DNA from 3 places in the Pseudonocardia sp. Ae331_Ps2 genome. Region 1 is predicted to be linked to each of the others. Evidence: predicted binding sites of a transcription regulator. Region 1 holds the regulator's gene; each other region holds the start of a gene.
What was found. The regulator LexA, encoded in region 1, represses DNA repair genes until DNA is damaged. The targets are predictions, from matches to a motif close to CGAACACGTGTTCG.
Positions count from the first base shown of each region.

Region 2: a site for LexA is predicted at 3,660-3,673, ahead of Ae331Ps2_RS19430 (CoA transferase subunit A). Genes of this name have one in related genera too.
Region 3: a site for LexA is predicted at 5,715-5,728, ahead of uvrA (excinuclease ABC subunit UvrA). Genes of this name have one in related genera too.

Region 1 covers NZ_MCIM01000001.1:385,508-395,505, reverse strand. Annotated here, with positions in the region: gene hflX (GTPase HflX) at 1-620, shown strand, start outside; gene Ae331Ps2_RS01955 (hypothetical protein) at 656-1,738, shown strand; gene lexA (transcriptional repressor LexA) at 1,767-2,525, opposite strand; gene Ae331Ps2_RS01945 (hypothetical protein) at 2,768-2,992, shown strand; gene Ae331Ps2_RS01940 (hypothetical protein) at 3,156-3,947, shown strand; gene nrdR (transcriptional regulator NrdR) at 4,574-5,065, shown strand; gene Ae331Ps2_RS01930 (vitamin B12-dependent ribonucleotide reductase) at 5,207-8,077, shown strand; gene Ae331Ps2_RS01925 (hypothetical protein) at 8,186-8,827, shown strand; gene Ae331Ps2_RS01920 (alpha/beta fold hydrolase) at 8,840-9,841, opposite strand; gene Ae331Ps2_RS01915 (NUDIX domain-containing protein) at 9,919-9,998, shown strand, end outside.
Region 2 covers NZ_MCIM01000001.1:4,050,563-4,060,560, forward strand. Annotated here, with positions in the region: gene Ae331Ps2_RS19415 (FAD-binding oxidoreductase) at 1-908, shown strand, start outside; gene Ae331Ps2_RS19420 (cytochrome P450) at 943-2,151, shown strand; gene Ae331Ps2_RS19425 (3-oxoacid CoA-transferase subunit B) at 2,244-2,870, opposite strand; gene Ae331Ps2_RS19430 (CoA transferase subunit A) at 2,873-3,616, opposite strand; gene Ae331Ps2_RS19435 (MOSC domain-containing protein) at 3,815-4,732, opposite strand; gene Ae331Ps2_RS19440 (HAD hydrolase-like protein) at 4,801-5,589, opposite strand; gene Ae331Ps2_RS19445 (lyase family protein) at 5,588-6,739, shown strand; gene Ae331Ps2_RS19450 (IclR family transcriptional regulator C-terminal domain-containing protein) at 6,736-7,521, shown strand; gene Ae331Ps2_RS19455 (LLM class flavin-dependent oxidoreductase) at 7,589-8,725, shown strand; gene Ae331Ps2_RS19460 (PaaI family thioesterase) at 8,854-9,765, shown strand; gene Ae331Ps2_RS19465 (FAD-dependent oxidoreductase) at 9,825-9,998, shown strand, end outside.
Region 3 covers NZ_MCIM01000001.1:5,608,394-5,618,391, forward strand. Annotated here, with positions in the region: gene Ae331Ps2_RS26185 (RNA methyltransferase) at 1-811, opposite strand, end outside; gene rplT (50S ribosomal protein L20) at 813-1,196, opposite strand; gene rpmI (50S ribosomal protein L35) at 1,274-1,468, opposite strand; gene infC (translation initiation factor IF-3) at 1,569-2,105, opposite strand; gene uvrA (excinuclease ABC subunit UvrA) at 2,427-5,441, opposite strand; gene Ae331Ps2_RS26210 (MBL fold metallo-hydrolase) at 5,809-6,483, shown strand; gene Ae331Ps2_RS26215 (AraC family transcriptional regulator) at 6,493-7,329, opposite strand; gene Ae331Ps2_RS26220 (DUF2000 domain-containing protein) at 7,380-7,823, shown strand; gene Ae331Ps2_RS26225 (hypothetical protein) at 7,798-8,097, opposite strand; gene Ae331Ps2_RS26230 (MFS transporter) at 8,115-9,488, opposite strand; gene Ae331Ps2_RS26235 (hypothetical protein) at 9,710-9,998, shown strand, end outside.

The DNA of each region.
Region 1 (9,998 bases):
CCACCCGCAAGGCACAGACGCCCGACGGGCACGACTACACCCTCACCGACACCGTCGGGTTCGTGCGGCACCTGCCGCCCCAGCTCGTCGAGGCGTTCCGCTCCACGCTGGAGGAGGCCGCCCGGGCCGACCTGCTGGTGCACGTCGTCGACGGGTCCGACCCGCTGCCCGACGACCAGATCGCCGCGGTCCGTCAGGTGCTCGTCGAGGTGGGGGAGGCCGCGGGCGACACGATGCCCCCCGAGCTGCTCGTGATCAACAAGATCGACGCGGCCGGTGACCTCGCGCTGGCCCGGCTGCGGCACGCCCAGCCGGACGCCGTGTTCGTCTCGGCACACAGCGGCACCGGGATCGACCGGCTCCGCGAGCACATCGCCGAGCGCCTGCCGCGCCCGGACTACGAGGTCGACCTCCTGCTGCCCTACACCGAGGGTGCGCTGGTCGCGCGGCTGCACGACGACGGCGAGATCCTCGCCGAGTCCCACACCGCCGACGGCACCCGGATCCGGGCGCGGGTGAAGCCGGAGCTGGGCACCGCGGTGCTGCCGTTCGCGGTGGCGGGCTCTGCCGTCCCGATCGGGACCGGCGCCGACCTGCCGGCGACGGCAGCGGGCCACTGAATGGGCGGCCGGGTGGGCGGCCGCGTCCGGGGGTCGTGGCCCGCCGCCTGACCATTGTCGTCTGCCTGACCACTGTCCTCTGCCTGGCCGGTGCGCTCACGGGTGCGGCCGCGCCGCCGCCCGGGGCGCACCCGGTCTGCACCGTCGACGATCCGCGGCTGGCGGAGCTGTCCGGGCTGGTCGCGCAGGGCCCGCCCGGCGGAGCCCCGCAGCGGTACCACGCGATCGTCGACGGCGGGGGGACCGCGCGGACGTTCACCCTGGACCCGTCCGGCTGCGCAGTCACCGGAACCCGGCAGGCCGACGTCCCGGTCACCGACGTCGAGGACCTCGGGCTCGGGCCGGGCGGGGATCTCTGGCTCGCCGACACCGGTGACAACGGGGCACAGCGTGGCTCGGTCCGGCTCGTCGTGCTGCCCCCGGCCGGGCCGCCACGCGTGTACGACCTGGACTATCCGGACGGTCCGCGCGACGTCGAGGCGCTGCTGGTCGGCGACGACGGCGTGCCCCTGCTGGTGGACAAGACCACCGGGGCCGCCGGGGTGTACCGACCCGACGCACCGCTGCGCGAGGGCGGGGGCCCGGTCCCGCTGCGTCGGGTGGCACAGGTCGTGCTGCCCTGGTCGGGCACCGGTGGCGGGCCGCTCGGGGCTGCCGGATCCCGCACGATCACCGGCGGCGGGGTCTCACCGACCGTGGCCGACGGCGGACGCGCCGCCGTGCTGCGGACCTACACCGACGCCTGGGTGTTCCCGCTGCCCGTCGGCGGACCGGCGACGGCCGACGTGCTGGTCGCGGCGCTGGGCGGGGCACCACTGCCGGTGCCGTTGCCGGACGAGGCCCAGGGCGAGGCGATCGCCCCGGACGGCCGGGGTGCATTGCACTCCGGCAGCGAGGCCCGGGGCCCGACCGCGGCGGCGATCACCGTCGTCCCGGGCGCGGTGCCCGCGGCGACCGGCCCACGGGCACCGGTCGTGGCCCAGCCCGCCGAGGTGCCGGAGTACCGCACGTACCCGTCGTGGCTGCCCGCCGCGGGCGGGGCGGCGGTGCTCGCGGTGCTGCTGGTGACCGGTGCCGTCGCGATGTCCCTGCACGGACGGCGCCGCCGGTCCCGCTGACCGCGGGAACCGGGCGCCGCCGAGGAGGTCAGAGGCGGCGCAGGACCGCCACGACGCGGCCGAGGATCGACGCGTCGTCACCCGGGATCGGGTCGTAGGCGTCGTTCGCCGGCATCAGCCAGATGTGCCCGTCCTTGCGGCGGAACGTCTTCACCGTCGCCTCGCCGTCGATCATCGCGGCCACGATCTCGCACTGCTCGGCCACCGGCTGCTGACGCACGACGACCCAGTCGCCGTCGGTGATCGCGGCGTCGACCATCGAGTCACCCTTGACGTTGAGCAGGAACAGCGTGCCCTCGCCGACGATCTCGCGCGGCAGCGGGAACACGTCCTGCACGGCCTGCTCGGCCAGGATCGGGCCACCGGCGGCGATGTCGCCGATGAGCGGCACGAACGCCGGCGCCGGCCGCGCGGAACGCAGCTCGGCGGTGTCGGCGTCGGAGTCCGACCCGTCGGTGCCGGCGATCTGCTCCGGGCTGCGGACGTCGACCGCGCGGGTGCGGTTCGGGTCGCGCCGGAGGAAGCCCTTGCGCTCCAGGGTCCGGAGCTGGTGGTGCACCGACGAGGTGGACGTGAGGCCCACCGCGTCACCGATCTCGCGGACGCTGGGCGGGTAGCCGTACCGGTCCACCCAGTCCCGGATGACGGCCAGGACCTTCTTCTGCCGCGGGGTCAGGCCGCGGGTGTCGGTCGCGGGGTCGGGGAACTCCCGGACCGTCGCGGATCCCCGGTCCGCGGCGGTGCCGGTCACGCCGGGACCACCGTGTCCGGTGTCGTCCGCTGCCATCGCATTCGCCTCCTCGGGGTACTTACGGCGACGACCCTAGCCGTCGCGGGCCCGTTCGCCAAACATGCGTTCGAAGTCGCCCGGGGCGTGTCGTGGATTCCGTCGGGCCGTGGTGGTAGAACATCGCACAGGCGTTCGATCGAACACCGGTTCGATCGGTCTGGTTCGATCGGATGCCGTCCGCGTCGCCGTCCGGCCGCGCGGGGCGACCGGCAGCGGGAACGGCAGTGGGGGTGGCGATCGTGGACGCAGCGGTCATCGGGGGTATGACGGTCATCGGACGGGCTCCGGTCGGCACCGCGGCCGGCGCGGTGCGGCCCGTACCGACGCCGGGTCCCGTGCGCCGCGTGGTGGCGGCGGTGGGTGTCCTGCTGGCCTCGGCGGCCGCGGTCGTCGCGCTCGGGGTGGTCGCCGACGTCGCCGCCCACGGCCCGGCCGTGCCGCCCGCGGTCGGCGCGCCACGCTGAGAGCGTCTCCGGCACGTGCGGTGACCTGCGGAGACGCGGTTGTTGTCGGTGTCGGGTGCTACACCGCTCGTACGCCCGTTCGACCGGGCTCGGGGAAGGGCCGGTCGGGAGCGGGGGAGACGAGACCGCCCGGGGGACGGGCGGTCCGACGGCAGGAGGAACCATGCGAGAGCTCGACGAGCGGATCCGCGACCACGGCGCGGTCGGCTGCCTGACCGGTGCCCCCGCGCCCGGCACCCCCACCTCGCGCGCCCGGCGCGCCGCCCGGGAGCGGGTGCGGGCGGCGGAGGGTGTGGCCGGTCCGGCCGGTGCCGGCTCGTCGGCCGTCGCGCGCGCCGCGCACCGGTGGGCCGCCCACGGTGCACGGGAGCGCGCACTGACCGAGTCGGTCGCGCGGCACCCCGCCGCCCGTTCCCGGCGCGCCACGGCGTCCGGTGTCTCGGCAGCCGGTGTCTCGGTGCCTGGTGTCCCGGTGCCTGGTGTCTCGGCGCCCGGTGTTCCGACGTCCGGTCCGACGGCGCCTGGTCCGACGGCTCACGGTCCGACGGCTCACGGGCGTGCGGCCCGGACCGCGGCACCGGTCGGTCCGGCGGTCCCGCGTGGCGTCACCGGTGGTCCGAACGTCGCGGTCCGGACGCCCCGCTGCACCACCTCGGCGCCGGGCTCCACGGCGACCCTGGTGCGGCCCGCCCGGGTCGCGGCGCCGTCCGGTCCGCGGTCGGTGGCCGTGCCGGCGCCGCGCACGGTCCGTCCGCTGGACCGGCGTTGCCTGGTCCCGGCCCGCCCCCGCCCGGCCCGCAGCCGGGTCCGCGGGCGCCTGGAGCGGTTCCTGACCGGGGTCGCGGTGCTGCTGTGCGCCACGACCGCGGTGGTGGCGCTCGGGCTGCTGGGCGACGCGGCGGCGGGCTGGAACGCCCCCGCGGCCGCCGTGCCGTCGGTCGGTGCCGTGCGCTGAGGAGTGTCGGGGCCGCGGTGCGGTCTCGTGGGCTGGGCCGGTGGCCCGGAGTGGTGCCGGCGTGTCCGGCCCGGGTCATGCAGTGGTGCGGTGCCGACGTGTCGGGCTCCCGGGGCGGAGCCGGTCGGGCGTGCCGTGGTGCGGTGCCGGCGCGGCGACCGTGGTCACGGCGGTGGCGGTGCGGTGACGGTGTGGAGCGATCCGGCGCCGTGTCGGCGTCGCATCGGGTGACGGCATGCGCCGGGCCGGCACGCGGATGTCGGGCGGCGGTCGCCGGGATGTCGCCGGATCGTCGGCGGTGAGCCGCCGGGCGCGTCGGCAGGGCGTGTCCCCGCATCGGGTGGCCGCCGGTCGCGGTCCCCGCGGCGCGACGGACGGCGCCGCGCGTGACGTTCCTCGGCGCCACCAGCGCCGATGTCCCCCTCCATGATCGTCGGCGACGAGCCGGTCGCGGAACGTGGTGTGCAACGCTCGGATCCCGATCGGGCGAAGCTCGGCGCGGCGTGGGCCCCGGGATGGCGGACCCCTAGATGTAGGGGTTACATTGACGTTGTTCCGCCACTGGTTGGGGGGATGGATTGCTGCGGAGAGTTTCCGGAACGTTACGGGAGAGGGTGTGAGCGTCCATGCGCTGCCCGTTCTGCCGGCACCCGGATTCCCGCGTGATCGACTCACGGACCGCCGACGACGGGACCTGCACCCGTCGGCGCCGGTCCTGCACCTCGTGCGGACGCCGGTTCACCACGGTCGAGGAGGCCGTGCTCGCCGTCGTCAAGCGCAGCGGGGTGACCGAGCCCTTCAGTCGACAGAAGGTCGTCAGCGGGGTTCGGCGGGCGTGCCAGGGCCGGCCGGTCGACGAGGACGACCTGCAGCAGCTCGCCCACCGGGTCGAGGAGACCGTGCGGGCACGCGGGGCGGCGGAGCTTCCCAGCCACGAGGTCGGACTGGCGATCCTCGGGCCGCTGCGTGAGCTCGACGAGGTCGCGTACCTGAGATTTGCGAGCGTCTATCGCTCCTTCTCCTCCATCGAGGACTTCGAGAAGGAGATCGCCGACCTGCGTTCGGCGGCTGCCGGGGAAGCAGCCGACGACGAGGCCGGCCACAACCGGGACGGGTGAGCCGCTCGGCGGCACGGGTCCGGCGCGCACCCCGCGAGGGGGCGACCGGTACCGGCCGTCGTCGCAGGTCGTACCGGAGGGGAAGACCGTCCGCGCACCCCAGCGCGCGGGTGGTACACGGTGACAAGTGCGGAGGCATGCATGACCGAGACCGTCGGGGGCCCGACGACAGACACCGGTGAGAGCGCGGCTACCAAGCCGGCGCGCAGCCGCGGGAAGACCGGCGCCAAGCGCGCGCCCGGCCTGACCGTCCAGCGTGTCTTCACCACCGAAGGGGTCCACCCCTACGAGGAGGTGGAGTGGGAGCGCCGCGACGTCGTCATGACCAACTGGCGCGACGGCACGGTCAACTTCGAGCAGCGCGGCGTCGAGTTCCCGCGCAGCTGGTCGGTCAACGCCACCAACATCGTCACCAGCAAGTACTTCCGCGGCGCGGTGGGCTCGGACACCCGTGAGTCGAGCCTGAAGCAGCTCGTCGAGCGGGTCGTCGGCACCTACAAGCGGGCCGGTCTCGAGCACGGCTACTTCGCCACCGAGGGCGACGCCGAGATCTTCGACCACGAGCTGACCTGGATGCTGATCCACCAGGTGTTCAGCTTCAACTCGCCGGTGTGGTTCAACGTCGGCACCGCCAGCCCGCAGCAGGTCAGCGCCTGCTTCATCCTCTCGGTCGACGACACCATGGAGTCGATCCTGAACTGGTACCGCGAGGAGGGCCTGATCTTCAAGGGCGGCTCCGGTGCCGGCCTGAACCTCTCGCGCATCCGCTCGTCGAAGGAGCTGCTGTCCTCGGGCGGCACCGCCTCGGGCCCGGTCTCGTTCATGCGCGGTGCCGACGCCTCCGCGGGCACCATCAAGTCCGGCGGCGCCACGCGGCGCGCGGCGAAGATGGTCGTCCTCGACGTCGACCACCCCGACATCGAGGAGTTCGTCGAGACCAAGGCCAAGGAGGAGGCCAAGGTCCGCGTCCTGCGCGACGCCGGCTTCGACATGGACCTGGGCGGCTCCGACATCACCTCGGTGCAGTACCAGAACGCCAACAACTCCGTCCGCGTCACCGACGAGTTCATGCGCGCGGTCGAGGAGGGCACCGACTTCGGTCTGCGTGCCCGGATGACCGGTGAGGTCATCGAGCGCGTCGACGCCCGCAAGCTCTTCCGCGGCATCGCCGAGGCGGCCTGGAACTGCGCCGACCCGGGCATCCAGTACGACGGCACGATCAACGACTGGCACACCACCCCGGAGTCCGGCCGCATCAGCGCGTCGAACCCGTGCTCGGAGTACATGCACCTGGACAACTCCAGCTGCAACCTCGCGTCGCTGAACCTGCTGAAGTTCCTCGACTCCGACGACCGGGTCGACGCCGAGACCTTCGCCAAGGCCGTCGAGCTGATCATCACCGCGATGGACATCTCGATCTGCTTCGCGGACTTCCCGACCGAGCCGATCGCCGACACCACCCGGAAGTTCCGCCAGCTGGGCATCGGCTACGCCAACCTCGGCGCGCTGCTCATGGCGACCGGCCACGCGTACGACTCCGAGGGCGGCCGCGCGCTCGCCGGGTCCATCACCTCGCTGATGACCGGTGCCGCGTACAAGCGCTCCGCCGAGCTCGCCGGTGTCGTCGGTCCGTACGAGGGCTACGCCCGCAACGCCGAGGCCCACCAGCGGGTCATCCGCAAGCACGCCGCGGAGAACGACCGCATCCGCACCTTCGCCTCCAGCACCCCGGTGCAGAAGCTCGCCACCCAGGTCTGGAAGCAGTGCCAGGACATCGGTGAGGTCAACGGCTGGCGCAACGCGCAGGCGTCGGTGCTGGCCCCGACCGGCACGATCGGCCTGATGATGGACTGCGACACGACCGGCATCGAGCCGGACCTGGCGCTGGTCAAGTTCAAGAAGCTGGTCGGCGGCGGCTCCATGCAGATCGTCAACCAGTCGGTGCGCCGGGCCCTGGACAACCTCGGCTACCAGGCCGAGCAGGCCGAGGCGATCGTCGAGTACGTCGCCGAGCACGGCCACGTCGTCGACGCCCCGGGCATGAAGCCCGAGCACTACGAGGTGTTCGACTGCGCCATGGGCGACCGGACGATCGCCCCGATGGGCCACGTCCGCATGATGGCCGCCGCGCAGCCGTTCCTGTCCGGCGCCATCTCCAAGACGGTCAACATGCCCGAGCGGGCGACCGTCGAGGACGTCGAGCGGATCTACCTCGAGGGGTGGCGCCTCGGTCTCAAGGCCCTGGCGATCTACCGCGACAACTGCAAGGTCGGCCAGCCGCTGTCCGCGGGCAAGGGCGGCGACAAGAAGGCCGGCGGTGACACCGCGGAGGCCGAGAAGGTCACGGTCGTCGAGCAGCGGCCGGTCCGCAAGCGGCTGCCGAAGAAGCGGCCCAGCGAGACCGTGTCGTTCACCGTCGGCGGCGCCGAGGGCTACCTCACCGCCGGCAGCTACCCCGACGACGGCCTCGGCGAGATCTTCGTCAAGCTCGGCAAGCAGGGCTCGACCCTGGCCGGTGTGATGGACGCCTTCTCGATGTCGATCTCGGTGGGCCTGCAGTACGGCATCCCGCTGGAGTTCTACGTCTCGAAGTTCTCCAACCTGCGCTTCGAGCCGGCCGGGATGACCGACGACCCGGACGTGCGGATCGCGACCTCGGTGCTGGACTACCTGTTCCGCCGCCTGGCGCTGGACCACCTGCCGTACGAGAAGCGCGCCCAGCTGGGCATCTTCTCCTCCGACGAGCGGTCCGCCCAGGTCGAGAACGACTACGGCACCGGCGAGAAGCTCGACATCGAGGAGTTCCGTTCCTCGGTGCCGACGATCGAGGAGCGCAAGGAGGCCGGTGCCGAGCCCGCACCGGTCGAGGTCGGCAGCTCCACCGAGCTGCTCGAACTGCGGCTGGGCAAGGCCGCCGACGCCCCGCTGTGCATGACCTGCGGGACGAAGATGCGCCCCGCCGGGTCCTGCTACCTCTGCGAGGGCTGCGGCTCCACCAGCGGCTGCAGCTGAGCGACACCGCACCACACCGGGGCGGCTCCGACATCGGGGCCGCCCCGGCGCGCGTGGCGGTGCAGGATCGTCGGTGCAGGGATCGTCGGTGCAGGGATCGGAGACCGGGTGACCGAGGACCGCACCGCGGAGGTGGCCGGGCGCCTGCGCGTCGACCCGCGGGTGCTCGCCGTGCTCGTCGCCGCCCCGTGGCGCGTCGCGGACGGCCACGACACCGCGCCCGTCGCCGAGCCGCCGGGGGAGCGCGGCACCGTCTACGTGGGCGTCCCGTCCCCGGCGGAGCTGCGTGAGCTCGACCTGCCGACCGACGGGCTGCGGCACTTCGGGCTCACCCCGGCCGACCTGCGACGCGGCGGCTGGACCGATGCGGACCTGCGTTCGGCGGGGCTCCTCCCACCCGGCGCGGAGCCGGACCCGGTGGCCTGGTTCGTCGCGGGGGAGCCGCCGCAGCTGATGCTCGGGTTCGACCCGTCGGGGCCGGTGCTGCTCGCCCGACCGGAGCCCCGCTGGGACGGCCACCTCCCGGTGCTCGACCCGGCCGACGCCGTCGAGGTGCCGGTCCTGCCCGGCTGCGACGACCCGGACGGCGACCCCGGGCTCGCCATCCGCCAGGTGCGTGACGGGCTGCTGCGCCGGGCCCGGCGCCGGCTCACCCACTGCGTGATCTGCCTGCGCCCGGTGCACCGGGCCGCGACGGTGCACGGCGCCTGCCACGGGTGCGCCGGCAGCTGGCTCGGCGTCGTCCTCTGACGCCGGCCCGGGTCAGGTCGCCGACACCGGACCCGGCCGCGCCCCGGCACCGGCGGGCGGGGGAGGGCAGCGCAGCAGCTGACGCCACTGCTCGGGGCTCCACCGTGCCGGGTCGGTGGAGTCGAGGAACTCCTCCAGCACCCCCACGAACCGGGCCGGGTCGCTGTGGTGCGGGAAGTGCCCGGCGTCGTCGAACACCTCCAGCCGGCTGCCCGGCATCGCCGCGTGCGCGGTGTGGGCGTGCGCGAGCGGCACCACCGCGTCCCGGGCGCCCCACACCAGCATCGTCGGCATCCCGCGGGTCAGGTAGCAGCGGTCCAGCATGGTCACGACCTGCCCGCGCCAGTCGACGACGGCCCGCAGCGTCCGGATGAACGCCGCCCGCGACGTCGCGTCGGGCAGCGCGTCGACCAGCCGGAGCAGGTCGGCGGCGTCACGGCCGAGGTCGGCGCCGACCAGCCGCAGCGCGTCGAGGGCCCACCCGATCTGCCACCGCAACGGCGGCAGCTGCGAGGCCGCCAGCACCGCCTGCGCACCGGGCAGGCTGACCGCGCGCAGCAGCGGCGTCACGTCCGGGCCCGCCCCGCCGGTGCCGACCAGCACCAGGCGCTCGGTCCGGTCGGGGTACTGGTAGGCGAACTGCATGGCGACGCCACCGCCCAGCGAGTGCCCCACCAGCGTCGCGCGCGGGACACCGAGGACGCCGAGGAGGTCCCGCACGCCGTTGGCGTAGGCGGCGACCGAGTAGTCCGCGCGCGGCTTGTCCGAGTGCCCGTGCCCCAGCAGGTCAGGGGCGATCACCAGGTGCCGCCGGGCCAGCGCGGGGAACACCGCCTCCCACGTCGCCGAGCTGTCCCCGATGCCGTGCACGAGCACCACCGCCGGCCCGGACCCGGCCACCCGGAACGCCCGCCGGTAGCCGTGCACGGTGCGGAACCGCAGCTCCGAGTCCCGCGGCGGCACGACGCCGAGCCGGTCGCCGACCGGTGCCGGGCGCGAGGTGGGGGCCGCCATCGGACCGACGGTAGGACCGCCGCGTTACCCCGGTGTTGCCGTCGGCGAACGGCGCCACGGCACCTAGGGTCGGCGGCGTGAGCGAGCGCTACCGGGTCGTCCCGGCGTCCTACGTCCTGCTGTTGCGCGGCACCGGTGAGCGCACCGAGGTGCTGCT
Region 2 (9,998 bases), 3.7 Mb from region 1:
TGCTCGGCACGCCACCGCTGCTGAGCCCGCGCCCGGTCCTGCACGTCGCCGACGACGACCTGGCCGCCGACCACCTCGCCACGACGGTGCGCGAGCAGCACGGCGAGCCCGGCGCCCCGGTCGCGCTGGACCCCGAGCAGGCCTGGCGACGCGTGCCGGTGCTGCGCCGGGCCCCGCGTGCGGCCGCGTGGACCGCCGGTGCCTGCGACGTCGACACCGCCGCCCTGCACGACGGCTACCGGCGCGGGCTGCGCGCCCGCGGCGGCACCGTGCTGCGCGGGGCCCGGGTGGCCGCGCTGGAGCGGGACGGCTCCGGCTGGACCGCCACGACGGCCGCCGGGCACCGGGTGCGGGCGGAGACGGTCGTCGACGCGGCCGGCGCCTGGGCCGACGCGGTGGCGGCACTCGCCGGCGTGCCCGGTGCCGGACTGACCCCCTACCGGCGCACGATCGCGGCGTGCCCGGTCGCCGACCCGTCGGTGCTCACCGTCGACGGCGCCGTCCTGCCGATGGTCGTCGACGCCGCCGAGCGCTGGTACCTCAAGGCCGAGGCGGACACGGTGCTCGTCTCCCCGGCCGACGAGACCCAGGCCGAGCCGGGCGACGCCCGTCCCGACGAGCTCGACGTCGCCCTCGCCCTGGACCGGGTGGGCGCGGCGACCACGCTGGGGCTGCGGTCTGTCCGGACCGCGTGGGCGGGGCTGCGGACCTTCGCCCCCGACCGTGCCCCCGTGCTGGGTGCGCGCCCGGAGCACCCCGGCTTCTTCTTCGTCGCTGGGCAGGGCGGGTCGGGCATCGAGTCCGCGCCGGCGCTGGCCGCGCTGGCCGCGTCGGTCGTCCTCGGCCGGCCGTCGCCGGCCGACATCGATCTCGACCCGGCTGCGTGCTCCGTCACACGATTGACGTAAGCGCTCGCTTACCACCGGCTGGCACGATGGACCCATGGCGCTGACCACCACCGGCACCGAGACGCACGACCTGTTCTCGGGCGACTTCTGGACCGACCCGCACCCCGCCTACGCGGCCCTGCGCACCGAGGAGCGGGTGCGGGAGCTCGCACTTCCGGACGGGAAGGTGTGGCTGATCAGCCGGTACGCCGACGTCCGCGCCGCGTTCGTCGACCCGCGGCTGAGCAAGGACTGGCGGTACACGCTGCCCGCCGACCAGCGCGAGGGCCAGCCGGCCGCGCCGATCCCGATGATGATCCTGATGGACCCGCCGGACCACACCCGGCTGCGCAAGCTCGTCGGCCGCTCGTTCACCGTGCGGCGGATGAACGACCTGCAGCCCAGGGTCGAGGAGATCACCCAGGAGCTGCTCGACGCGCTGCCTGCCGAGGGCCCCGTCGACCTCATGCGCCAGTACGCGTTCCTCGTCCCGGTGCTGGTCATCTGCGAGCTGCTGGGCGTGCCCGCCGAGGACCGCGACAAGTTCTCCGCGTGGTCGTCGGTGCTGGTCGACGACTCCCCGCAGGAGGAGAAGTTCGCCGCGATGGGCAGCCTGAACGGCTACCTCGCCGAGCTGATCGAGCGCAAGCGCACCGAGCCCGACGACGCCCTGCTCTCCGGCCTGCTCGCCGTCAGCGACGCCGACGGCGACCGGCTGTCCTCCGAGGAGCTCGTCGCGATGGCGACCCTGTTGCTCATCGCCGGGCACGAGACCACGGTCAACCTGATCGGCAACGGCGTGCTCGCCCTGCTGACCCACCCCGAGCAGCACGCCCGGCTGAAGGCCGACCCGTCGCTGATCAACTCGGCGGTGGAGGAGTTCCTGCGCTTCGAGTCCCCGGTCTCCAACGCCCCGATGCGCTTCGCCAGCGAGGACGTCGAGTACTCCGGGGTGACCATCCCCGCCGGATCGACCGTGATGCTGGGGCTCGCCGCGGCGAACCGGGACCCGGAGTGGCTGGCGGACCCGGATCGCCTCGACATCACCCGGGACTCCTCGTCCGGGGTGTTCTTCGGGCACGGCATCCACTTCTGCCTGGGCGCGCAGCTGGCCCGCACCGAGGGGCGGGTGGCGATCGGCAAGCTCATCGCGCAGCGACCGGACCTGGCGCTGGCCGTCGACCCCTCGGAGCTCGTCTACCGCGAGTCGACGCTGGTCCGGGGCCTGTCCCGGCTGCCGGTCACGCCGGGCGCGCCCGCCTGAGGGACGCGCCGCCGCCGGACGCGACCGAGGGGGCGCGCCCGGCGGGGCCGGCGTGGACCCGGCGGGGCGGCCGTCGGTGCAGCGGGTCGGGGTCAGCGCAGCGGAGCGCCGGTCTTCTCCCGGACCTCGTCGGCGGTGACGCCGGGCGCGGTCTCGACCAGTGCGAGCCCGTCCGGCGTCACGTCGATCACGGCCAGGTCGGTGACGATCTTCGTGACGCAGCCGAGGCCGGTGATCGGCAGCGAGCACCGCTCCACGATCTTGGGGGACCCGTCCTTGGAGACGTGGTCCATCATCACGATCACCGAGCGCGCGCCGTGGACGAGGTCCATCGCGCCGCCCATCCCCTTGATCATCTTGCCGGGGATCGCCCAGTTCGCGAGATCGCCGTTCGCGGCGACCTCCATCCCGCCCAGGACGGCCACGTCGAGCTTCCCGGCCCGGATCTGGCCGAAGCTCTCGGCGGAGCCGAAGAAGGCGGCACCGGCGGCGACGGTGACGGTCTCCTTGCCGGCGTTGATGAGGTCGGGGTCGACCTCGTCGTCGGTGGGGTAGGGGCCGACGCCGAGGATCCCGTTCTCCGAGTGCAGCACGACCGTCCGGCCCTCGGGGATGTGCCCGGGGACCAGGGTCGGCATGCCGATGCCGAGGTTGACGTACGCGCCGTCGGGCAGCTCCGCCGCGCCCCGGGCGGCCATCTCGTCACGGTTGAGGGCCATGGTCAACGCACCGTCCTGAACTCGACCGGCTTCTCGACGTCGGGGACGTGCAGCACGCGGTGCACGTGGATGCCGGGGGTGTGGACCTCGTCGGGGTCGATCTCCCCGGGCTCGACCAGGTGCTCGACCTGGGCGATCGTCGTCCGCCCGGCCGCGGCGCAGTCCGGGTTGAAGTTGCGCGCCGCGCGCCGGAACACCAGGTTGCCGTGCCGGTCGCCCTTCCAGGCGTGGACCAGCGCGAAGTCCGGGGTGAGGGCACGCTCGAGGACGTAGGTCACGCCGTCGAACTCGCGGGTCTCCTTCGCCGGGGACTCGACGGCGACCGAGCCGTCGGCCGCGTAGCGCCAGGGCAGCCCGCCCTCGGCGACCAGCGTGCCGACCCCGGCCGGGGTGTAGAACGCCGGGATGCCCGCGCCGCCGGCCCGCAGTCGCTCGGCGAGGGTGCCCTGCGGGGTCAGCTCCAGCTCCAGCTCGCCGGCGAGGTACTGGCGGGCGAACTCCTTGTTGTTGCCGACGTAGGAGCCGATCGTGCGCCGGATGCGCCCGGCGGCGAGCAGGGTGCCCAGGCCGAAGCCGTCGACGCCCAGGTTGTTCGAGATCGTCTCCAGGTCCGTCGCGCCCTGTTCCAGCAGCGCCGCGATCAGCACCGTCGGAACCCCGGACATGCCGAACCCGCCGACCGCGAGCGACGCCCCGTCGCCGATGTCGGCGACCGCCTCCGCGGCGGATGCCACCACCTTGTCCATCACTCACCTCCGTCGCCGACGACGGTACGCGGCGTACGACAGACGCACAAGTGTTCGCTCTGCGAACACTGCCGGAGTGGCGTCCACGCGCCGAGATGCAGCTCAGCGGGGCCCGAGGGTGCCCCGTACCCCGCTGAGCTGCATCTCGACGACCGCCGCCGTCGCGGCGCACCGTCGGTCGGGCGGGCGCGGCGCGGGTCAGGCCGGGGCGGGGGCGGTGTGCGGGTCGCCGACGGCGATCTCCCCGCCCGCGGCGACCTCGGCGTACACGCCCGCGCACGCCCAGACCCCGCCGATCTGCGGGATCTCGATGCGGTTGTGCTTCGCGATCGTGCGCAGGGTGTCCGGGTCGTCGGGCAGGTCGCCCTGGGGGAGCGTCGTCATGACGCACCGCATGGTGGCGAAGGAGAAGGAGACCCGGACCTCCTCGCCGATCGTCGACGTGCTGCCCGGCCAGTCGTTCTCGACGAAGCCGTGGCCGCCGTCGGGGGATGAGTCGGCGCGGAGCACGATGTTCGGCCGGTAGCGCAGCGCGTCGAAGGTCGCCTCCGGCGCGAGCTCGCGGAGCCGGTCGAGGGTGGACTCGGTGAGCACGTGCAGCGACGACAGGTCGAAGAACGTGCCCGGCGCCCCGAACGCGGAGATGTCGAACCGGCTGATGGCCTCGCCGGAGTCCTCGTGCCGGGTCGTCGTGGCGTCGATGAGCGCGCGCGGGGCGAGCTGCTGCGGGGTGAGGCCCTCGATGTCGGGCCACAGCTCCTCGAAGTGGCTGCCCTCCGGCGGGACCGAGACCAGCGACACGTCCCGCCCGAGCGCGGCCGACAGCGCGGTGTCCAGGCCCTCGTCGTCGCTGCGCAGGACCGAGCCGTCCGGGAAGGTGATCTCGACCGGCGGCAGCGGCTCCCCGGGCACCGGCTCGGCGACGAACCGGGCCGCGAAGCCGAGCAGTCCGAGCCAGCGCCTGGGCACCTTGGCGCTGGCGATGCTCCCGGTCTCGGTGTCGAGCACCGCATAGGCGCGGTCGCCCAGCAACCCCCGCCCGCTGACGGTGGCCCGGGTCAGGGACTCACCGAGCATGGACTTGACCGGGTACCGGTACAGCGCGACGACCGTCATGTCCGGTGTATATCGGCCCGTCCGCGTCCCCGGCACGGGTCGGACGGAGGGGGCCGCCCGGCCGGGTCTCAGCTGAGGGACTGCCGGGGGAGGGTCGCCGCGGATGCGCCGTCCCGCCCTGTCGGACCACCCGTTCGGCTCAGCAGGGCGACCCGGAGCTCGTCCGCGGAGTCGTAGACGGTGTCCGCGCCCGCCGCGACCAGCTCACCGGGCTCGGCGTAGCCCCAGCCCGCGCCGACGCAGCGCAGGCCGTGCTCGGCGGCGCCCTCGACGTCGTGCAGCCGGTCGCCGACCATCAACGGCTCGTCGGCACCGGACGGGTGCCCGAGCCGGCGCAGGGCCTCGGCGACCACGGCGCCCTTGGTCGGCCGGTCCGCGGTGCGCGTGTCGCCGACGATCTCGGTGAACAGGTCGGTCCAGCCGTGGTGGGCGATGATCCGCCGGGCCGGCGGCTCGGCCTTGCTGGTGGCCAGGGCCATCGTCACGCCGGCCGCGGACAGCGCGCGCAGCAGCTCCTCGACGCCGGGGTACGGAGTGCAGTCCAGGCAGCCGTCCTCGTCGCCGTAGATCCGCCGGTACACCGGCAGCACCGCGGCGGCGCCCTCCTCGCCGAGGATCGGGGGCAGGCTGCGGTACAGCGGCGGGCCGAGCAGGTGGGTGCCGAGCGCGGACTCGGGGACGTCCAGGCCCACCTCGTCGATGGCGCGGCGCATCGAGCCGAGGATGCCGGGGGCGGAGTCGACGAGGGTGCCGTCGAGGTCGAGCAGGATGTGGGTCAACACGTCGGGCCATTCTGCCTGCCGGGCGACGCGGGCGTCCTCCTCCCCGGCGGTCGCAAGCCGTACGCTCGTACGCATGGCGAACACGTTGCTCGGGCCCCTGTCCGGTACCGACCGGGTCGACGGCCTGCTCGACGACGGCGCGTGGATCGCCGCCCTGCTGGAGGTCGAGCTGGCGCTGTCGGCCGTCGCCGCCGAGCAGGGCGCGGTCGCCGAGCACGACGCCGACGCGGTGGAACGCGCCGTCGCCGCCGTCGCGGGCCTCGACCCGCACACGCTGGCCGCCGAGTCGGTCGAGGGCGGCAACCCGGTCATCCCGCTGGTCAAACGGCTCAAGGCGGCCGCGGCGCGGATCCAGCCCGGCGCCGAGCGGGCGGTGCACCCGGGCGCGACCAGCCAGGACGTCATGGACACCGCGCTGATGCTGCTCACCCGCCGGGCCGGGCACCGCATCGTCACCGACCTCACGGCCTGCGCCGACGCCGCGGCCGCGCTCGCCGCCGCCCACCGCGGCACCCCGTGCGCGGCCCGCACCCTCGGCCAGCAGGCGTTGCCCACCACCTTCGGCCTGGTCGCCGCGACCTGGTGCACCGGGCTGGACCGGGCGCGCACCGGTCTCGACCGGGTGCTCGACGCCCTGCCGGTCTCCTACGGCGGCGCCGCGGGCACCCTCGCGGCCGTCCACCCGCACGGCCCGGCCGTCGCCGACGCACTGGCCGCGCGGCTCGGGCTCGCCCCGCAGGGCGTGCCGTGGCACACCGAACGCAGCCGCGTCGGCGAGCTCGCCGGGGCACTCGGCGTCGCCGCCGGGGCCTGTGCGAAGCCCGCGGGCGACGTGGTGCTGCTGTCCGCCACCGAGCTCGGCGAGGTGTCGGAGTCCGCGCCGGGGGACTCGTCGTCGATGCCGCACAAGCGCAACCCGGCCGCCGCCGTCACCGCCCGTGGCGCCGCGAAGCGCGCCCCCGGCCTGGTCGCGACGCTGCTCGCGGGCGCCGAGCAGGAGTTCCAGCGCGCCGCCGGGGCCTGGCACGCGGAGTGGGAGACGCTCGTCGCGCTGCTGCGGGTCACCGCGGGTGCCGCGGCCCGGCTGCGGGTGAGCCTGGAGGGACTGCAGGTGCACCCCGGGGCGATGGCCCGCAACCTCGCCCTCGCCGCGGGCGCCCAGGGCTCGGGCACCGGGCACGCCGCCGACCTGGTCGACACCGTCCTCGCCGGGCGGCCCGGATGAGCGCCCCGCGCACCGAGCAGGTCCGCTCGCTGGCCCGCGGTCTGGCCGTCATCCGGTCCTTCGACGCGCAGCGCCCGCAGCAGACCCTCGCCGACGTCGCCCGCGCCACCGGGCTCACCCGCGCCGCGGCGCGCCGGTTCTTGCTCACCCTCGCCGAGGAGGGCTACGTCCGCACCGACGGCAGGCTGTTCGCGCTGACCCCGCGGGTGCTGGAGCTCGGCTGGTCCTACCTGTCCGCGATGGGGCTGCCCGAGATCGCCGCCCCGCACCTGGAACGGCTGGTCGCCGCGGTGCGCGAGTCCGCGTCGGTGTCGGTGCTCGACGGCGACCCGCACACCGGCTACGACGTCGTCTACGTCGCCCGCGTCCCCACCTCGCGGATCATGACCGTCACGATCACGATCGGGACCCGCTTCCCCGCCTGGGCGACGTCGATGGGCCGGGTCCTGCTCGCCGCCCTCCCACCCGCCGACCTCGACACCCACCTCGCCGCGCTGGAGCCCGCGGCGCTGACCGCGCACACCGTCTCGACCCCGGAGCAGCTGCGCACCGAGCTGGACCGGGTCCGCGTGGACGGGCACTGCGTCGTCGACCAGGAGCTGGAGGCCGGGCTGCGCTCGGTCGCGGTGCCGGTCCACGACCGCGCGGGGCGGGTCGTCGCGGCCGCGAACGTCTCCACCCACGCCTCCCGCAACGACGCCGACGGCCTGCGCGCGGACATCCTGCCCGAGCTGCGCGCCTGCGCCGCCGCGATCGAGGCGGACCTGCGCGCCGCCGGGTAGCCGGGAACAGACCGCGTCCGCGACGGGTTGGCTCGGTCAGGAGCTGAACACGAGCGACGGAGGCACGGTGAGCGGACGTCTGCACCTGGCGGTCGAACTCGGAGCGGCGGGGCGGCACCCCGGCGCGTGGCGGCTCGGCGGCGCCGACCCGGCCCGGCTGTTCACCGCCCCGTACCACCTGGACCTGGTGCGCACCGCGGCGCGCGGCGGCCTCGACCTCGTCGCGCTGCCCGACTCGCTGCAGCCGCCCGGCGCCGACCCGGCCGCGCTGCCCGGCACCCTCGACGCCGTCGCCGTCGCCGCGCGGGTCGCGCCCGCCGTCCCCGGCATCGGGGTCGTCCCGACGGTGACGGTCACCCACACCGAGCCGTTCCACCTGTCCAAGGCCGTGGCCACCCTGGACTTCGTGTCCACCGGGCGGGCCGGGTGGCAGCCCGAGGTGTCGCGCACCCAGGCCGAGGCCGACCTGTTCGGCCGTGCGCGCGCCGACCGCGACGCGGCCTCGCTGTGGCGGGAGGCCGGTGAGGTGATCGAGGTCGCCGCGCGGCTGTGGGACTCCTGGGAGGACGACGCCGAGATCCGCGACGCCGCCACCGGGCGCTTCGTCGACCGCGACCGGCTCCACCACATCGACTTCACCGGCGAGTTCTTCTCGGTGACCGGGCCGTCGATCACACCGCGGCCGCCGCAGGGGCAGCCGCTGACCGTGCTGCGCGGCGACGAGCCCGCCGCGCTGGCGACCGTCGGCCGCTACGCCGATGTCGTCCGGGTCGCGGCCGACACGGTCGCCGGTGCCGCCGAGGCCCGCGACCAGGTCCGGGCCGCCGTCGCCGGCGCCGGGCGCGACCCCGAGCAGGTCACCGTGCTGCTCGACGTCGAGATCCTGCTGGGCGACGACGCCCCTGCCCGGCTGCGTGAGCTCGACGCCCTCGCCCCGGCCGGCGCCGACACCGGCCCGGCCACGCTGCGCCACGTCGGCGACCCGGCCGAGCTCGCCGCCCTCCTGCGCGACGCCGCCGAGGAGCGTGCCGCGGACGGGTTCGTCCTGGTCCCGCTCGCGTTGCCGTCCGGGGTCGACGAGATCGTCGACGGCCTGCTCCCCGCGCTCGGTGACACCTGGGCGCCCGCCCCCTACGACGGCACCCTGCGGGACCGGTTCGGGCTCGCCCGCCCGGTGAGCCGGTACGCCCGTACGGCGGGCTGACCGGCACGATCGCCGGGTGCGCGTCCTCACCGCGAGCGGCGCGCCGTCGACGACGCGGCGACACTGCTCACCGCCGGGTACCGGGACCCGGAGCCGGGAGCACCCCCGGGGTGACGCACGATGGGATCATGACCGGTACGACGCAACCGCAGCAGACCAGGCCCGGACCGGGCTCCCGGGAGCGGCTGCGGCGCGCGCCGGTCGAGTCCGGTCTCGGGATGGTCCCCGACCCGTCGTCGACGCGGGAGCGCGCGGTGGTGCGCGCCCCGCTGCACGACGGCGTCCGCACCGCCGACGGCCGGGTCCTCCCGGTGGTCCCGGCGCTCCTCGCGGACGCGGGCCTGGGCTACCTCGTGTTCTCCACCGCGCGCCTCGCCGCCGGCGCCCCCACCGTCGACCTGCGCCTGGACCTGGCCGGGATCCCCGCGCCGGACGCGCGGTGGCTGCGCGCCGAGCTGACCCTGCTGCACCTCGACGGCGCCGTCGGTGTCGGCCGGGCCGAGATGCACGACGACACCGGGGTCGCCGTGGCGCACGTCGTCGCGACCTTCGCGCTGACCGGTGTCCCCGCGGGCCCCGGCGGGCTCGCGACCGCTCCCGCCCCGGGCCCCACCGCTCCCGACAACCCCACCGCTCCCGACAACACTGATCCCGACGCCACCGCTCCCGGCACCGACCTCCGGGCCGCCCTGCCGCCGTTCGACGCCACCCGGCTGCGGCCGGAGAACCTCGAGCGCGACGGCGACGGCGACGTCGTGTTCACCCCCGGCCCCTCGACGACCAACCTCAACGGCACCACCCACGGCGCGGTCCTGTCCGGGCTCGCCGCCGCGGCCCAGTCCGCGCACCCCGGTGCCGGCGACGCCCGGCCGCTGTCGACGACGGTGGAGTTCCTGCGGCCGGTGCAGGTCACCGACCGGCTGCGGGCCCGCACCGTCGCGATCCGCGACGGCCGGCGCTTCCGCACCCTGAGCACGGAGCTGCTGCTGCCCGACGGGCGGACCGCGGTGCGCGCCGTCGGCACCGCGCTGCGTCGGTGATCGCCCGGACGGGTCATCGCTGTTAGCGTCGTCACCGTCCCCGGCTCGGAGGTGCGCACGTGTCGACCCCGCAGGTCCTCAGCCCACGACCCCACCGGATCGCCGTCATCGGGTCCGGACCGTCCGGCCTGTACACGGCCGAGGCGCTGCTGGCGGGGGACCCGGCGGTGCACGTCGACGTGATCGACCGGCTGCCCGCGCCCTACGGTCTGGTCCGCTACGGCGTCGCCCCC
Region 3 (9,998 bases), 5.2 Mb from region 1:
CCGCGGCGGTGGCGAGGTTCAGCGACTCGGCCCGGCCGTGGATCGGGACGCGGACCCGGTGGTCGGCGGCGTCGTGCACCTCGGCCGACGGGCCGTGCGCCTCACTGCCGAGGATCCAGGCGACCGGCCCGGCGAGGGTCGGGGTGACGGCGGGGTCGTGCAGGTCGACCTCGCCGTGCCCGTCGGCGACGAGTGTGGTCAGCCCGGCCGCCCGGCACATCTCGACGACGGCGGGGGCGTCCCGGTCGCGGGCCAGCGGCAGGTGGAACACGCTGCCGGTGGAGGCCCGGACGGCCTTCCCGTTGTGCGGGTCGACGGTGTCCCCGGCGAGGAGGACCGCGTCGCAGCCGGCTGCGTCGGCGACCCGGACCACGGTGCCGACGTTGCCGGGGTCGGAGATGCCGTCGCAGACGGTGACGAAGCCGGGGACCCCGGCCAGCGCGGCGGACACCGGCACGTCGAGCAGGTCGCAGACGGCGACGAGCCCCTGCGGGGTGACCGTCTCCGACAGGGCCGCGGCGGCCTTCTCGGTCACCGGGGACACCCGGGCGCCGGAGCGCTCCGCGGCCTCGACCAGCTCGGGGTGGCGCGCGGCGGCGACGGCGGTGACGAACAGCTCGTGCACCGTGACGGCGTCGAGGGCCTCACGGACGGCCTGGGCCCCCTCGACGAGGAAACGCCCGGCCCGATCGCGCCCCGCGCGTCGCAGCAGCTTGCGTGCCGCTGCGACGCGGGGGGTGCGTTCGGTGCCGGGCGTGGAGTCCGCGGAGCGCTCACCGGCGCTGCGCGACTCGATGTCGCCCCGGGTCACCTCAGGCCGCGGAGCCCTGCTCGGTGCCGACCGGCAGGTTCTCCTTCGCCACCGCGACGAGCGCGGCGAAGGCGGCCGGGTCGCTCACGGCGATCTCGGCGAGGTTCTTGCGGTCGACCTCGACACCGGCGGCCTTGAGGCCCTGGATGAACCGGTTGTAGGTCATGTCGTTTGCGCGGGCCGCGGCGTTGATGCGGGTGATCCACAGCTGCCGGAAGTCGCCCTTGCGCGCGCGACGGTCCCGGTAGGCGTAGTTCATCGAGTGGAGCATCTGCTCCTTGGCCTTGCGGTACAGCCGCGAGCGCTGCCCGCGGTAGCCGGCGGCCGACTCGAGCGTGGTGCGGCGCTTCTTCTGGGCGTTCACGGAGCGCTTCACGCGTGCCATGGGGTATCTCCTGGGGCTTCTCCGGCACTACCGCGGTGGGGGTGCGGCGTGCCGGGGTTCGTGAAAGGGGCGGAAGGTCAGTGACCGAGCAGCTTCTTGACGCGCTTCACATCGGCCTTGGCGAGCTCGACGGTGCCCGACAGGTCACGCTTCTCCTTGCGCGACTTGACCTCGAGACGGTGCCGCAGCCCGGCCTGCTGGCGCATGAGCTTGCCGCCACCGGTGATGCGGACGCGCTTCGCGGTCCCCTTGTGCGTCTTGTTCTTCGGCATGACGTATCCGTTCGATGTCGGCCCCCGAGGTTCCGGGGGTCGGTGCGGGTACTGCGTGTCCCTCCCGTGCCCGGCGGCGGCCGGACACGGGAGTGGGACCTCACGCCTCGGCGTCTGCCGGGGCGTCGGAGCTGGCTGCGGCCGTCGTCTTGCGCGAGACCGGCTTCTTCGTCGGTGCCAGCACCATCGTCATGTTGCGGCCGTCCTGTTTCGGAGCGGCCTCGACGACGGCCATGTCACCGATGTCCTCGGCCAGGCGCTGGAGCAGGCGGTAGCCCAGCTCGGGACGCGACTGCTCGCGACCACGGAACATGATCGTGACCTTGACCTTGTTGCCGCCTTCGAGGAAGCGGATGACGTGACCGCGCTTCGTCTCGTAGTCGTGCTTGTCGATCTTCGGCCGGAGCTTCTGCTCCTTGATCACGGTGAGCTGCTGGTTGCGCCGGGACTCCCGGGCCTTCTGCGCGCTCTCGTACTTGAACTTTCCGTAGTCCATGAGCTTGCAGACCGGCGGGCGGGCCTGGCCGGCGACCTCGACGAGGTCGAGGTCGGCGTCCTGGGCCAGCTTGAGGGCGTCCTCGATGCGCACGATCCCGACCTGCTCGCCGTTCGGGCCCACGAGGCGGACCTCGGGCACGCGGATGCGGTCGTTGATGCGGGGCTCTGTGCTGATGGGGTCTCCTGAGTGACTCGCTGTGTCGCTACTACCTGCTGCGCCGGCGACGACAAGCGAAGACCCGTTGATCGGCCCGCGACAGAATTCTGCCGTGAAGCCGGACCATGGACCCGGACACCGTCACGATCACGGCACGGGTGGGAGCGGGGCTCCACTTGACGCCCGGAACACACGTGACAACGCGATCCCGGGTGGTCGCATTCCCGAGGGTAACAGGCCGCCGGTGCGCCGGGAACGCGGGGTCGGACCGGGACCTGCGCGGACCCCGGCCCGGGGCGGGGCTCAGCCCGCGCTGGCCGCCTTGGCCCGACTTCGCCGTGCGGTCGTCGACCGGCCCGCGGCCGCGGTCCCCGTGCCGCTTCCACTGCCCTTCGACGACGCGGCCCGCCGCCGGGCCGGTGTGACCGGGGTGTGGTCCGGGGTGACCAGATCACGCAGGAACCGGCCGGTGTGGCTGTCGGGGTGCGCCGCGATCTGCTCCGGTGTCCCCTGCGCCACCACGGTGCCACCGCCCGAGCCGCCCTCCGGGCCCATGTCGATGACCCAGTCCGAGGTCTTGATGACGTCGAGGTTGTGCTCGATCACGATCACCGTGTTGCCCTTGTCCGCCAGCCCCTGGATGACGGCGAGGAGCTTGCGGATGTCCTCGAAGTGCAGGCCGGTGGTCGGCTCGTCGAGGATGTAGACGGTGCGGCCGTTGCTGCGCTTCTGCAGCTCGCTGGCGAGCTTGACCCGCTGGGCCTCACCGCCGGACAGCGTCGGCGCGGGCTGCCCGAGCCGGACGTAGCCGAGGCCGACGTCGACCAGGGTCCGCAGGTAGCGGGCGATCGAGGTGATCGGCTCGAAGAACTCGGCGGCCTCCTCGATCGGCATGTCCAGGACGTCGGCGACGGTCTTGCCCTTGTAGTGGACCTCCAGGGTCTCCCGGTTGTACCGGGCCCCCTTGCAGACCTCGCACGGCACGTAGACGTCCGGCAGGAAGTTCATCTCGATCTTGATCGTGCCGTCGCCGGTGCACGCCTCGCAGCGGCCACCCTTGACGTTGAAGGAGAAGCGGCCCTCGGCGTAGCCGCGGACCTTCGCCTCGGTGGTCGCGGCGAACAGCTTGCGGACCTTGTCCCACACGCCGGTGTAGGTCGCCGGGTTGGACCGCGGGGTCCGCCCGATCGGCGACTGGTCGACCCGGACGAGCTTGTCGAGCTCGTCGACGCCGTTGATCCGGGTGTGCCTGCCGGGGACCTGGCGGGCGCCGTTGAGCCGGTTCGCCAGCACCGTGGCGAGGATGTCGTTGATCAGCGTCGACTTGCCGGACCCGGAGACCCCGGTGATCGACACCAGGCCACCGAGCGGGATGTCGACGTCGATGCCGCGCAGGTTGTGCTCCCGCGCGCCGACGATGGTCAGCCTGCGGTCGTGGTCGAGCACCCGGCGCTCGGGCAGCGGGATCGACTTGCGCCCGGACAGGTAGGCGCCGGTCAGCGAGGTGTCGTGCGACTCCAGGTCGGCGATGGTGCCCGAGTGCACGACGCGGCCGCCGTGCTCGCCGGCGCCGGGGCCGATGTCCACCGCCCAGTCCGAGGCGCGGATGGTGTCCTCGTCGTGCTCGACGACGATCAGCGTGTTCCCCAGCTCCTTGAGCCGGGTCAACGTGTCGATCAGCCGCCGGTTGTCGCGCTGGTGCAGCCCGATCGACGGCTCGTCGAGCACGTAGAGGACCCCGACCAGGCCGGATCCGATCTGGGTGGCCAGCCGGATCCGCTGCGCCTCGCCACCGGACAGCGTGCCCGCGGCACGGTCCAGCGACAGGTAGTCCAGCCCGACGTCGAGCAGGAAGCCCAGCCGGGCCTGCACCTCCTTGAGCACCGCACCGGCGATCATCGCCTGCCGGTCGTCGAGCACCATGCCGTTCAGGAACTGTGAGCACTCAGCCACCGACATGTTCGACACCTGCGCGATCGACCGCTCCCCCAGGTCGCGGTGCGGCAGGGTCACCGACAGCACCTCGGGACGCAGCCGGGCGCCGTTGCACGCCGGGCAGGGGATGTCGCGCATGTAGCCCTCGTAGCGCTCCCGCTGCGACTCGGACTCGGTCTGCTCCAGGCGACGCTCGAGGAACGGCATCACGCCCTCGAAGTTGGCGTAGTACGAGCGCTCGCGGCCGTAGCGGTTGCGGTAGCGCACGTGGACCTGGTCGTCGCTGCCGTGCAGGACCGCCTTCTGCGCGGCGGCGGGGAGCTTGCGCCAGGGGGTGTCCATCCGGAACCCGACCGCGGTGGCCAGGCCGGACAGCAGCCGGCCGAAGTAGTCCGCGTTGTGTCCGGACGACCAGGGCGCGATGGCGCCGTCGCCGAGGGACAGGTCCGGGTCGGGGACGACCAGCTCCGGGTCGACCTCCTTCTTGATGCCGATGCCGGAGCAGGCCGGGCAGGCGCCGTAGGGCGAGTTGAAGGAGAAGGTGCGAGGCTCGAGGTCGTCGACGGCGAGGGTGTGCCCGTTCGGGCAGGCCATCTTCTCGGAGAAGCGGCGCTCGCGCTGCGGGTCGTCGTCGGGCAGGTCCACGAAGTCCAGCACGACCAGGCCGTCGGCCAGCCGCAGCGCGGTCTCCACCGAGTCGGTGAGCCGCTGCTTGGCCGTCGCCTTCACCGAGAGCCGGTCGACGACGACGGCGATGTCGTGCTTCTCCTGCTTCTTCAGCTTCGGCGGGTCCGACAGCGGGTGGACCGTGCCGTCGACGAGGACGCGGGAGTAGCCCTGGGCCTGCAGGTTCCCGAACAGGTCGACGAACTCGCCCTTACGGGTCCGCACGACCGGCGCGAGCACCTGGAAGCGGCTGCCCTGCTCCATCTCCAGCACCTGGTCGACGATCTGCTGCGGGGTCTGCTTCTCGATCCGCTCGCCGCAGGTCGGGCAGTGCGGGATGCCGGCGCGCGCGTAGAGCAGCCGCAGGTAGTCGTGGATCTCGGTGATCGTGCCGACCGTCGAGCGCGGGTTGCGGTTGGTCGACTTCTGGTCGATCGAGACCGCCGGGGACAGGCCCTCGATGAAGTCCACGTCGGGCTTGTCCATCTGCCCGAGGAACTGGCGCGCGTACGCCGAGAGGGACTCGACGTAGCGCCGCTGCCCCTCGGCGAAGATCGTGTCGAACGCGAGGCTGGACTTGCCGGACCCGGACAGCCCGGTGAAGACGATCATGCTGTCGCGGGGCAGGTCGATGTCGATGCCCTGCAGGTTGTGCTCGCGCGCACCGCGCACGACCAGCTTCGGCCCCTCCGGGACCGGCGACGCGCCCGGGGACAGGGCGGTGCCGGCGTCGCGGCGGTCGGTGCTGTGGTCGCTCACGTTGCGCGCCTCCTGGGGTGGCGGTGCCGTCCGGGTCGGACCCGGTTGTGACGCCCGCGGGCTGACGGACATTCCCGGACCGGGCACCCGTGGCCGGTGAGGTTCGTCCCCTCGTCCGCCGTCGATGCTAGGTGCGACCCCCGACAGGAACCCGGTGAGCGGGGCCCGGCGGTGGTCCGGCGCGGTGGATGCACCTCGGTACGCGCCGGTCGGTCCACCGCGCACGGTACTCGCACGCCTGTTCGATCCGTCAGCGGCCCCGTGCGTGCGACCGGCGGGTTCTCCCCACCGCGGGATGTCGGGACGGGCCGCTACCCTCCCGCTCGTGGACGTCCTGGAGAACTACACCGGTCACACCGAGCCGGGCGGCGCGGCCATCCGCCGCGACCTGGAGCGGCTGAGCATCAGCAAGATCTCGGTCGGCGAGATGGACAACAACGCCTACCTGCTCGTGTGCAAGCAGAGCAACGAGGCGCTGCTGATCGACGCGGCGGCCGAGCCGACCCGCATCGCCGACCTCATCGGCGCCGCGGACGAGCGCCCGGACCTGCGCCACCTGGTCACCACCCACCGCCACGCCGACCACTGGCAGGCGCTGGGCGCGATCGCGGGCATGTTCGAGCCGCGGCTGATCGCCCACCCGCTGGACGCGCCGGAGCTCCCCGCCCCGATGGACGAGTTCGTCGAGCACGGCGACACGATCGCCTTCGGTGAGATCGAGCTGGAGGTCATCCACCTGCGCGGGCACACGCCGGGCTCGGTGGCGCTGCTCTACCGCGGGGAGGACCGGCCGCACCTGTTCACCGGGGACAGCCTGTTCCCGGGTGGGCCGGGCAAGACCTGGTCGGCGGAGGACAACGCGCAGCTGATCAGTGACCTCGAGGAGCGGGTGTTCGACCGGCTCGACGACGACACCTGGTTCTACCCGGGCCACGGTGACGACTCGACGCTCGGGGCGGAGCGGCCGAGCATCCCCGAGTGGCGGTCACGGGGCTGGTGACCCTCGGCGTCACGCCGGGCCGCTGCGGGCGTAGCGGCCGGGCGTGACACCGACCAGCCGCACGAACCGGCGGTGCAGGTGGGCCTGGTCGTGGAACCCCACCGCCGCGGCGGCCGCGGCCGGCGGCGTCCCGTCCAGCAGCAGCGACCGCGCCCGCTCGACGCGGCGGGCGTCGAGGTAGCGGTGCGGCGGGAGCCCGAAGCGGCGCGAGAAGGTGCGGACCAGGTGGCCGGGGTGGGCGTGCAACAGGCGCCCGGCCTCGGCGAGGGTCACACCGTCGACGAGCCGGGAGTCGAGCAGGTCCCGCAGCCGGCCGGCCAGGTCCGTCGGCGGCGCCGGGCCGGGCCCGGCGGTCGGGTCCAGGTGCCGGGCGAGACGTTCGGCGACGAGTGCGAGGCGGCTCTCGGCGTGCAGCTCCTCCCCCGGCACCGCCAGCGCGCGGTGCAGCTCGTCGAGCCTGCGGCGCAGGAGGGGGTCGGCCACCCCCGGCCGGTCGACCGCGGGGCCGACCAGCCCGTCCGTCCCGGACGCCCCCGGGTCGAGGGCGGCGGGGTCGAGGTAGAGGACCCGCTTGCGGAAACCGGAGCCGCCCGCCGCGCGTCCGTCGTGCGCGACCAGCGGCGGCAGCAGCGTCATCGGGGCCTCCTCGGTCCCGTGCGGTCGCCGGTCCAGGTCGTAGCGCACGGCGCCGTCGTCGACGATCAGGACCGTCCACGTGGAGTGCGCGTGCAGCGGGTACCGGTGCCGGACGAAGCGCGCGTGCAGCACCTCCGTGATGCCCGGCACGCGCTGCGGCCGCCAGGCGGTGACGGCCTCGCCCGCCGCCCGCGAACCGGTTCCGGACATGTGCGGAACGTACAAGAGTGCAGGGGTCCTGCCGCCCGAGGATCGACGGCGTGACCGACACCGCCCTGCTCCCCATCTCCTCCGATCGCCCCGCCACCAAGATCGCCGTCGTGCTGCGTGACGACCTGCTCGGCTGGCAGGTCGCGAACGTGACCGCCTTCCTCGCCGCCGGTGTCGCCGCCGGTGTCCCCGAGCTGATCGGCGAGCCCTACGCCGACGCCGACGGCACCGCCTACCTGCCGACCCTCGGTCTGCCGGTGCTCGTGCGCGCCGGGGACGCGACGACGCTCGCGGCCTGCCGGGCCCGGGCGGTCGGCCGCGGACTGCCGGTGGCGGTGTTCACCTCCGCGATGTTCGGCACCGGCAACGACCACGACAACCGTGCCGTGGTCGCGGTGGCCCGGGCCGAGGAGCTCGACCTGGTCGGGCTGGCGCTGCACGGGCCGCGCAACGCCGTCGACAAGATCCTCAAGGGGACGACGACCCATCCGTGACGGCCGGTGCGGCCAGCCCGGCGTCGTCGAACAGCTCCCGCCAGCGCGCCGCCGGGAGCCGGTCCAGCGGCCGGTCGGCCGACGCCCACGCCGCGGCGACGACCTCGGGCAGCAGGTCCGCGCCGACCAGCCCGGCGTCGGTGAGCTCGGCGAGCAGCTGCGGCACGCGGTGCCCGCCCACCCGGGCGACGGCGGCGTCCCAGTCGGCGCGGGTGAGCGGGCGGTCGCGGTCGAGCAGCGCGTTGACGGTGATCTCGTACAGGGCCTGGCTCACGCCGCCAGGATGCCCCCTCAGCCCAGTTCCTCCAGCGCGAGCCCGGTGGAGCGCGGACCGAGCAGGCCGACATCGAGACAGAGCAGCACGATGAGCCCCGCGGCGCCACCGAACACCGCGACCGGCCCGGCCGTGGCCAGCAGCGGGACGGCGACGAACGGGAGGAACGCCGACGTCGCACGGGACAGCGAGTAGGCGATCCCGCCCGCGGTGGAGCGGATCGTCGTCGGGAAGATCTCGGCCTGGTAGATGTGGAACGCGTTGGAGAACACGTTGCTCACCGCGGTCAGCGCGAACCCGGAGCCGACGATCACCAGCGGTGTCGACCCGGCCGCGAACACGATGCCGAGCACTCCGATCGCCAGCGCCGAGGCGATGATCAGCCACTTCCGCTCGAACCGTTCGACCAGCGGGACCGAGGCGAGCGAGCCCAGCGGGTACCCGGCGAAGCTCAGCGCGGCGTAGCCGAGGGACTCGGTGACGTCGAAGCCCTTGGCCACCAGGACCAGCGGCGCGAGCGTGCCGAAACCGTAGTAGGCGACGGTCTGGAGCACCTGGAAGATCAGGAGCATCACCGTGCGGGTGCGGTAGACCCCGCTGAAGGCGATCCGCAGCACCGCGACGGTCGAGCCGGCCCGCGGCCCCCCCGAGTCGGCCGTGGACACCTCCCCCTCGACCGGGGCGCCGGCCCGCCGGGCCACGTCCGCCGCGACGGCGGCGGCCTCCTCGCGCCGCCCGTGGGCGACCAGCCAGCGCGGGGACTCAGGCAGCACGCGGCGCAGCACCAGTACGAAGAACGCGCCCAGGCCCCCGGCGACGAGCAGCCAGCGCCAGCCGTCGACGCCCGCGATCGACTGCGCCGCGACGAGCCGGCCGCCGAGCAGCGCGGCCACCGGCACCCCGAGGAAGCCGACGGTGTACGCCCACGCCGTCCAGCGGCCGCGTACCCGCCGGGGCAGGAACTCGGCCAGGTAGGTGTCGACGAGCACCAGCTCGGCGCCCAGCCCGAGGCCCGCGAGGAAGCGCAGGACGAGGAAGGTCTCCAGGTTCGGCGAGAACGCCGCCGCCACGGAGAACAGCGAGTAGGTGAGCAGGTTCAGCAGGAACACGGTGCGCCTGCCGAACCGGTCGGCCGCGATCGACAGCAGGACCGCGCCGACGAACATCCCGAGGAAGCCCGACGACACCACCGCCGCCTTGCCGGCCGAGCCGAGTGCCCACTCGCGGGCCAGGATCGGGGCCAGCACGCCACCGAGGAACACCTCGTACAGGTCGAAGAACGACCCGATCCCCACCAGGACGACGAGCCGTCGGTGCCATCCCGACAGCGGCAGCGACTCCAGCACCGCCGCGGGTCCGCTCGTGGCCGCCCCGGGCCGGGCCTCCGTCATCGCTGCCCCCTCACCGTCGTTGGCCTTGCTCACCATTGCACATTGCAACGCCGTCGTGCGGTGACCGGTACAGGACGGGCGGCGTCCGGCAGGACCGCCGGGAGCGGCACGACCCACGGTGGCGGTGCACGGACGGTCACCGAGACGGGGCGACCGGCCGCCGTGACTGCCCCGAACGGCCGCTGTCCGGGGATGGTCGGCCCGCTTAGCGTCCCGGACCGATGAGCGCTCCCCACGCCGACGACCGCACCCCCGCGCGCCCGGACGGCCGCCGCAACGGGCATCCGACGACGCTGCTGACCGGCGCCGCGCCCGCCGACGGCCTCCCGGCCCCCGGTACCGCCGCACCCACGACCGGGCCGGTCACACCCGGTCCCGTCCCCGCCCCGCGCGCCGGGGGCTGGACCGGGACGCAGCGGGAACCCGCGCCGGAGCCCACCGAGCTGACCGGACCGGTCGACGCCCGGAACCGGCCGGGCCCGCGGACCCCGCCGCTGCCCTGGCCCGCCG